Regions from separate parts of the Arthrobacter sp. Soil_C_60 genome, predicted to be linked through region 2. Evidence: riboswitches for the same ligand, from Rfam matches in the RefSeq annotation. Region 2 holds a riboswitch; the other holds the start of a gene.
What was found. Region 2 has a riboswitch for S-adenosylmethionine ahead of AC3A4M_RS07840 (LLM class flavin-dependent oxidoreductase). Riboswitches for the same ligand answer to the same signal wherever they lie in the genome.

Region 1: it holds a riboswitch for S-adenosylmethionine, as region 2 does, so the genes downstream of both, AC3A4M_RS12935 (MFS transporter) here and AC3A4M_RS07840 (LLM class flavin-dependent oxidoreductase) in region 2, are expected to answer to the same signal.

What each region holds. Positions count from the first base shown of each region.
Region 1 is NZ_JBDGKM010000005.1:176,225-180,421, reverse strand. Features, by position in the region: gene AC3A4M_RS12945 (dipeptide/oligopeptide/nickel ABC transporter permease/ATP-binding protein) at 1-22, shown strand, start outside; gene AC3A4M_RS12940 (ABC transporter ATP-binding protein) at 37-900, shown strand; SAM riboswitch class IV at 1,505-1,619, shown strand; gene AC3A4M_RS12935 (MFS transporter) at 1,661-3,022, shown strand; gene AC3A4M_RS12930 (LLM class flavin-dependent oxidoreductase) at 3,019-4,197, shown strand, end outside.
Region 2 is NZ_JBDGKM010000003.1:220,732-224,928, reverse strand. Features, by position in the region: gene AC3A4M_RS07845 (DUF1206 domain-containing protein) at 112-951, shown strand; gene AC3A4M_RS07840 (LLM class flavin-dependent oxidoreductase) at 1,030-2,436, opposite strand; SAM riboswitch class I at 2,526-2,615, opposite strand; gene AC3A4M_RS07835 (acyl-CoA dehydrogenase family protein) at 2,730-3,959, opposite strand; gene AC3A4M_RS07830 (LLM class flavin-dependent oxidoreductase) at 3,956-4,197, opposite strand, start outside.

The sequences.
Region 1 (4,197 bases), on a different contig from region 2:
CACGCATGGAGCGGCGCTATGAAAGGAACGACGACGATGGACAACAGGTCCTTACCCACCATCACGGGAGTGGAAACCATTGGTGGACCCACCCGCGGCCGCCTGCTCGAGATCGACGACATCAGCGTCGAACTGGGCTCCGGCGCCACCCGGGCACGCATCCTCAACAACGTAACCCTCACAGTGCGCCGTGGCCAGACGGTCGGATTGGTCGGCGAATCCGGCTCGGGCAAATCCACACTCGCCAAAACGCTCGTCGGAGACCTGCTGCCAACCAGCGGAACCATCCGCTTCGACGGCACAGTGACAAAGGGGCTGAAAGGCGTCGGACTACGACGGCTGCGCCGCCAAGTCCAGCTGATTCCGCAGGACCCCTACTCATCGTTGAACCCGCGGCGGACCATTGGCCAGACCCTCGCCGAAGCAATCGATCCCCGCGGCGGCAACCCACGCCGCCACGCCACCGAGATTGCGAGCTGGCTGGACCGCGTCTCCATGCCGACAGAAGCGGCGGAGCGCTACCCGCACGAGTTCTCCGGCGGCCAGCGGCAGCGTATCGCCATCGCCCGGGCACTTGCCGTCCGACCGGAGCTCATCATCGCCGATGAAGTCACTTCCGCCCTGGACCTGACAACGCAGGCCGACATCCTCAACCTCCTGGACGAATTGCGCCGCGATCTGGGACTGACCATGTTGTTCATCTCGCACGACCTCGCAGTAGTGCGCCATGTCAGCGACGAAGTCGCCGTGCTCTACCATGGCGATCTGGTGGAATACGGTGCCATCGATCAGGTCTACGCCTCGCCGTCCCACCCCTACACCCGAAAGCTCCTCGATTCCGTGCCGGGAGGACTCGGTTTCAACATCGACGGCGACGTCGAGCAATGTGTCGAGGCGTGAGCGCGGAAAACAGGTCGATCGCCCAGCGTCTTCCACCCCGGGTACGTTCGTTGGGACGGTTGATTGACCGCCTACCCATCAGCCCCAAAGAGTCTCTTTATAATGCTCATGTCGAAGCGGCCTGAGCACTATGGCTGGCCGCCCGGGCGACCGGCGTACCGGCTTGGGTTCGGACCGCGCCGAGGCTGACGAAAAGTTCGTCAGGGCGGGCCTTGTCGCCGATGAGTGGGACGGGACCATCGCCCTCCTCTCACGACGGGCGTCAGCGCCGGCGGAATAAGGTGACCAGGTTTGCCGCAGCCGTGTACAGCCCTGGAGGGACCTCGGAGTACGACGGCCAATGCGAAGGCTGTACCGCCGGACTGTGAGTCGAATGGCCTGTCCGTGCGACCAGGACAAGCGCTCGGCAGGCATTGGTGTGAAGGCTTTACCTACTGGCTGCCCGTGGTCTCGCTCTGGAAACTGAGACTGATCCGCGAGGCGTTCGGTTCCTGCAGTCCCCGGACGGAACCGTGTGGGTGCGAAGGAACAGGACCGAAAGATGACTGCGGATGACGTCCGTCCCTTGGCAACGGCGCCCTGACCCCTTAGGGTCGGTGTTCAGAATCAAGAGTTCCAACGTCAAACCCTGGTTTGTTGGACGGCAACCCTCTCGCTGTAGTGGGGTGCCCCAGGTGAGGATTCGGCCCGGCACGGACCTGTGCGGGCAAGTATGGCGCCTCGTTTTCCCAGCTGCGCCCCGTCAGTGCAAGGGTTATCCATGTCCATTCAGGAAGCTGCTACGACCGTCTCATCGCAGACCGTTGGCCCGATCCGTATCAGGGACAAGAAACGGGTCCTGACCTCTGCCTTCGTGGGCACCACTATCGAGTGGTACGACTTCTATCTCTACGGCACCGCTGCGGCGCTGGTCTTCAATGTCCAGTTTTTTCCCTCCGGCTCCGCCCTCGCGGGAACACTCGCAGCGTTCGCAACTTTTGCGGTCGGGTTTATCGCCCGACCGGTCGGCGGCATCATTGCCGGCCATCTGGGCGATCGGATAGGGCGTAAATCCCTGCTGGTCATTTCGTTGATGACCATGGGAGTCGCCTCGACCGCTATCGGACTGCTGCCGAATTACGAAAGCATCGGCACCCTCGCCGTTATCGGACTTGTCACTTTGCGCCTGCTCCAGGGCTTGGCTGCCGGGGCCGAATGGGGTGGATCAGCGCTGCTATCGGTGGAGCATGCGCCACGGCACTTGCGGGGATTCTTCGGCAGTTTCACCCAGGTCGGTTCTGCTGCCGGTATGCTGCTGGCCACCGGCGCTTTCGCCCTCACTCAGGCACTGACCACATCCGAACAGTTTCAAAACTACGGCTGGCGGATCCCGTTCCTCGTCAGCGCGGTACTGGTCGTCGTCGGACTTTACATCCGGGTCGGGGTGGAGGACTCCCCCAGCTTCCGGCAGCTTAAATCCGATAACAAGACCGCGCAGGCACCGGTTTGGCAGGTACTGCGCCACCATAAGCGCGCACTGTTGGTCACTATGGGATTGCGGATGGCACAGCCTGCCCTGTTCGCCATTCTTACCGTGTACGGAATCGGTTACATCGCCGCCCGGCGGGATGATCCGGTATCGGGGGTCACCGCCGTCCTCATCGGTTCCGCCCTCGGTCTCGTATCCGGTCCGGTCTGGGGCTGGTTGTCCGACCGGTGGGGGCGCCGGCGCATCGCCATCGCCGCCATCGTCGGAATTGCGGTTTTCATCTGGCCGTTCTTCTGGTTCCTGGACCACGGCTCCCTGCTCCTGCTGCCGCTGCTGATGATCCTCGGCATGAATGTCCTGCACGATTCGATTTACGGCCCCCAGGCGGCGTGGTTGGCCGAACAGTTCCCGGTCCACCTGCGCTACACCGGGATCTCCCTCGGCGTGCAGGTCGGCACCGTGCTCTCCGGAGGACTAACCCCGGTGATCGCTGCCTCTCTTCTGATATTCGGCGGTAATGAGCCGTGGCTGATCTGCGCCTACATCACCCTTCTGGCGGGTCTGTCATTTGCGGCCGCCCTTGCCGCCAAGGACCCGGCCGGAGACTACGCCCAGGACACCACCACCACCGACACTTTCGAGGAGATCTCGTGACCAAGCAGATCCTGCTCAATGCCTTTGAAATGTTGGTGCCCGTGCACCAATCGCCCGGACTGTGGCGACACCCCGATGATCAAATCCGCCGATACACCGAACTGTCCTACTGGACTGATCTGGCAAAGACCCTGGAATCCGGCGGGTTTACCGGCATCTTCCTGGCCGATGTCCTTGGCCAGTACGACACCTACGGCGGCAATGCTGACGAAGCAATGCGCGGAGGCGTGCAGTACCCGCTGTTAGACCCCACGCTCATCGTCAGCGCCCTGGCCGCCGCCACCAGCCGCATCGGCTTCGGCATCACCGCCTCGGTCACCTACGAACAGCCCTACCTGCTGGCCCGCCGGTTCGGCACGCTGGACCACCTCACCGGCGGGCGGGTCGGTTGGAACATCGTCACCTCCTACCATGAGTCCGCCGCCCGCAATCTGGGACTGACCAAACAGATTCCCCACGACGAACGTTATGACCGGGCGGAGGAGTACATGGACGTGGTCTATAAGCTCTGGGAAGGTTCGATGGACGACGACGCCGTGACAGCCGACCCCGAAACCGGTGTATTCGTGGACCCCGACAAGGTCCGCGGGATCGGCCACGACGGCGAACACTTCAAGGTCCCCGGTCCTGCCCTGGTCCAACCATCACCACAGCGCACCCCGCTGCTGTTCCAGGCCGGCGCCTCCCCGCGGGGACAGGCCTTCGCCGCCAACCACGCCGAGGCCATCTTCTTCAACGGCTACTCCACGGACATCGTCCGCGGCTGGGTGGATACAGTCCGGGGCGAACTCGCTTCGCGCGGCCGCGCGGCCGAATCCGTGAAGGTCTTCGCCCTGGCCACCGTCATCGTGGCAGAAACCGACGCCGCAGCCCAAGCCAAACTCGAGGACTACACCCAATATGTGGACCCAGAGGCCGCCCTGGCACTATTCAGCGGCTGGACGGGAGTCGATATGAAAAATATCGACCTGGACAGCCCATTGGAATACATTCAGTCCGACGCCCAACAGTCCGCGCTTGCCTCGTTCACCAAACTGGACCCTACGCGCGTCTGGACCCCGAGAGAACTCGCCCGGTTCGTCAGCATCGGCGGACGCGGACCGGTGATCGTCGGCGCCCCCGAGACCGTGGCGGACGAACTGGAACGCTGGATGGTCGAGGCCGATATCGATGGC
Region 2 (4,197 bases):
CCAAGTCTGGTCCAAGTCTTTGGTGGGAGGATGGTTCCAGGAGTACGACGGCGGCGCGCCCTTGTCGGGGCGCGTTGCCTTTGGCTGTACGAGGCAGGCGGAGGTGCGCGCGTGAGCGGCGAAGTGGAGAAGGCGAAGCACCAGGCGAAAAGGGCGAAAGACGGCGCCGAGGAAGCCTCGGAGTCGAAGACTTTGGAAGTGGTGGCGCGCTTTGGCTGGGCCGCCAACGGGCTGATGCATCTGCTGATTGGCTATATTGCCTTGCGGCTGGGCCTTGGGGCATCGGGGGAAGCAGACCAAACCGGTGCTATCTCCCAGCTGGCCAGCACACCGGGAGGCGTCTTCCTGCTGTGGGCCGGGCTCATCGCCTGCGCCGCCTTGGCACTGTGGCAACTCGCCGACGCCGCATTCGGTTACCGCGGGTTGGAAACCAAAAAGAAGTGGGGCAAACGGTTCAAGGCAGCCGGTCTGGCAATCGTCTTCGCCGCCATCGGTTTTACGTTCGGCATCTATGCCCTTGGCGGCAAGAGCGACAGCAGTCAATCCTCACAGGACGCCAGCGCCCAATTGATGGCGTTTCCCGGCGGAGCGCTGGTGCTTTTCCTGATCGGCGCCGGCATCGCCATCGCTGGAGCCTTCTACATCTACAGAGGCATTACGCAGAAGTTCCTAAACGATCTGAAACCCCTGCCCCCGGGCGGCACGAGGATCGGCATCGGCTGGGCCGGTTCTTTCGGCTACGTGGGCAAGGGGGCTGCGCTGTTGGTGCTTGGCATTCTTTTCTCGGTCGCGGCGTTCCACCAGGATGCAGAGGAAGCCAAGGGTCTCGACGGCGCACTGAAGGCGCTGAAAGAACAGCCCTTCGGCGACGCCGCGCTGATTGTGGTGGCCCTCGGCCTCATCTGCTACGGACTGTACTTGGGCGCGCGTGCCCGCTACGCCAAGATGTAGCGGGCACGCACCGGGCCTACGCGTACCGGATTCCTGACGCCGCCCCGGGCCTGGGTCAGGAAAGCCTCACCGACTAAGTCAGGAAGCGGAGACGGCTGCGCCGAGGCGATAGCCGGCACCCCGGTGCTGCTCCGGCAGCCGGTCGCCCTTGCCGAACAGCTTGTTGCGCAGCGTTCCTTCCGCGTACTTGGTCGGGTAGGCGCCACGCTTTTGCAGTTCCGGAACAACGAATTCGACGATGTCCTCAAAGGTACCCGGTGTGATGGCGTAAGCCAGGTTGAAGCCATCCACATCGGTCTCGTCCACCCACTCGATGAGCTTCTTGGCAACTTCCTCGCCGGAACCAACGGTGATCGGTCCAAAACCGCCGACGCCGACCCATTCGGCCAACTGTCGAATGGTCCACGGCTTGCCGTCGTCGCCCGAGGCCTTCTGGAACGTCTCCACGGAGGACTGGATGGCGTTGGACTTCACGTTCTCGCCGATCACGTCGTCCGGCCCGTAGCTGGACAGGTCCACACCCATCCAACCTGAGATCAGCGCCAGTGCACCGTTGACGTCCGCGTAGGACTTGTAGTCCTCGAACTTGGCCTGAGCGGTGGCGCTGTCCGGACCGGTCACAACGGTCTGCATCGCGTAGATGCGAACGTCGTAGCGGCCGCGGCCGGCTGCCTCCACCGCATCGCGGATCTTCTTGACTGAAGCGGCCAGCATTTCCTTGGTCGGGCACGTGACGAAAACGGCTTCGGCATTCGTTGCCGCGAACTCGGTCCCGCGCTTGGATGCGCCGGCTTGGAAGATGACCGGGGTGCGCTGCGGGCTCGGCTCAGTAATGGCGATGCCGGGGACCTTGAAGTACTTACCCTCGTGGCCGATCTCGTGCACCTTGGCCGGATCCACAAAGACACCGGCTTCCCGGTCCTTGACCACGGCGTCTTCTTCCCAGGAACCTTCGAGCAGCTTGTAAACCACCTCAAGGTACTCGTCGGCGTGGGCGTACCGCTCGTCGTGCTCCATCTGGTCCGTTTGGCCCATGTTGCGCGCTGCAGACGGCAGGTAACCCGTGACCACATTCCAGCCGACGCGGCCGTTGGTCAGGTGGTCCAGCGTGGCCAGTCGCCGGGCGAAGGGGTACGGATGCTCATAGGCGGTGCCGGCAGTGAGGCCGAAACCAAGGTTCTCGGTCACCGCGGCCATAGCCGAAACCAGCATGAACGGATCGTTGACCGGGACCTGTGTACCCGCGCGGAGCGTGACTTCGTTTGAGCCGCCGAACACGTCGTAGGTGCCCAGCACATCGGCGATGAAGAGACCGTCGAAGAGGCCCTCTTCCAGCACCTTCGCCAGGTGCGTCCAGTAGCCGATGGTCTTGTAATCGGCGGACTTGTCCTGGGGATGGCGCCACAGACCGGGCGACTGGTGTCCAACGCAGTTCATGTCGAAGGCGTTGAAGCGGATTTGCCTGGGGGCGGGTACCAATGTCATTTCAGACTCCTTCATGACCGTGAAGAGCCCCTACACCGGTAGCTGCGGTCGCTGACGAATACCGCGGCGGCTACCGAAAGAATTTTGGATCTCCATCGGTCCTGGCGGTAGCACCTTCCTCAAAGAGGGGGTTGCTGCGGCGTCAACGAGCCAGGTCTCTCAGCCGCTCTGGATGGTTACAGCTCCATTCCACCGCAGTCCGGCGGCGGGCGCGAAATCCTTACGTCATACCGGGTAATCCCCCGGCTGCTTTTCGCGCACCCGCCGTCCGCGACTGCCGTCGGCATCCCCGTTCAGGACTTGGCCGGTGCATCACCGATGCTGTGGAGTCCCTCGGGCGTGGTGCCGTTGACCTCATAGTCGCCGATGGTCCGCGCCTTGAAGACGGTGGGATTGTGCGTGGCTACGGTCCGAGCGTTGCGCCAATGGCGGTCCAGCGCTTTGCCCCTGGATGTCGCGCTTGCTCCCGTGACGTCAAACAGCTGCCCGGTGGCCTCAAGAACCAGCTCCGGAACAACGATCTGCGCCTTCTCCACAGCAGCTTCCCCGCGGACGTAACGCTGAACGTCGTCGAGCGAAAGGGACTTGTCTGCCGCGGCATCCAGTTCCCGTGCCGCGGTCAGGACCACCGATTCGGCGGCGAATGCTTTGGCCGACAGCTGGCCGACGAGCTGGAGGATCAGCGGGTCATTGCGGAACAGTTCGCCGGTTCCGGTGTTAAAGGTCCGCTTGCGGTTCCGCACCAGGATCTTCGCGTCCGCGAGCGCCGCATTGCCAATCCCTGCCAGTACGGCGAGCAGCACCAGCTGGAAGAATGCAGGTTCGTGCGTGCTCGACGGCTTGCGTTCGATAACGTCGGCCGGCTCCACCACGGCATCGCGGAAGTAGGTTGTCCCCGTCCCGGTCAGCTGCTGGCCGAAGCCGTCCCAGTCGTCAACGATCTCCACGCCCGCCTGCTTGGTATTGACGACGGCGTACTGGCGGCCCTCGACACCGTCGGTACTGGCCATGACCGCGATCCACTCCGCGAAGATGCTGCCGGTGGTGTAGTACTTTTCACCGTTGAGCAGCCACCTCCCGCCGTCCCTGACCAGCTTGGTGTTCGTGGTGCCCAGCGCGTTTCCGGCCTTCTCCGTGGCCGCGTTGCCAAAGATCTCGCCGGCCACAATGCGCGGATACCAGCGGCGGGCAAACTCCTCGCCTTCCAGGCCAACCGTCTCGACGAAGGCGAAGTGCGAGCGGTACAGGTGGGCGACGCTGGAGTCCGCCGCCGCAAGTTCGATCAGGAGGCGGAAGAAGTGCTCGAAGGAGACACCGTCGCCGCCATGCTCCAGCGGCACCCGCAGTTTCCCGAAGCCTGCCGCGTTCAGCCACGCAACTTGTTCGAACGGCAGGATCCTGTTCAGTTCCCGGTCCAGTGCCCCCTGGGCGATCCGCTCGAAGACCGGCCGAAAGCGGCCGGCCAACCGCTCGTAGGTTGCTTCCGCGGTCTCGGTGCGCTCGTTCGCGATAGTTTCCGTCATCGTCTTCCTTCCAAAACCTTGTTCTGTGCTGCGGCTGAGAATTCGTCGAAGGCGCCGCGGTACTGACGTGCGGGGTGCCGGTCGTTGAGCTGCGGCCCGTTGTAGCCCTCGCCGCCGCCGAACAGCTTTTCCCGGAAGCTTCCCGGCGCGTACTCTGTCTGTGCCAGTCCCCTGCTGCGCAGTTCCGGCAGCACTCCGTCGATGAAGTCCGTGTAGGAACCGGGCAGGATCTGGTTGA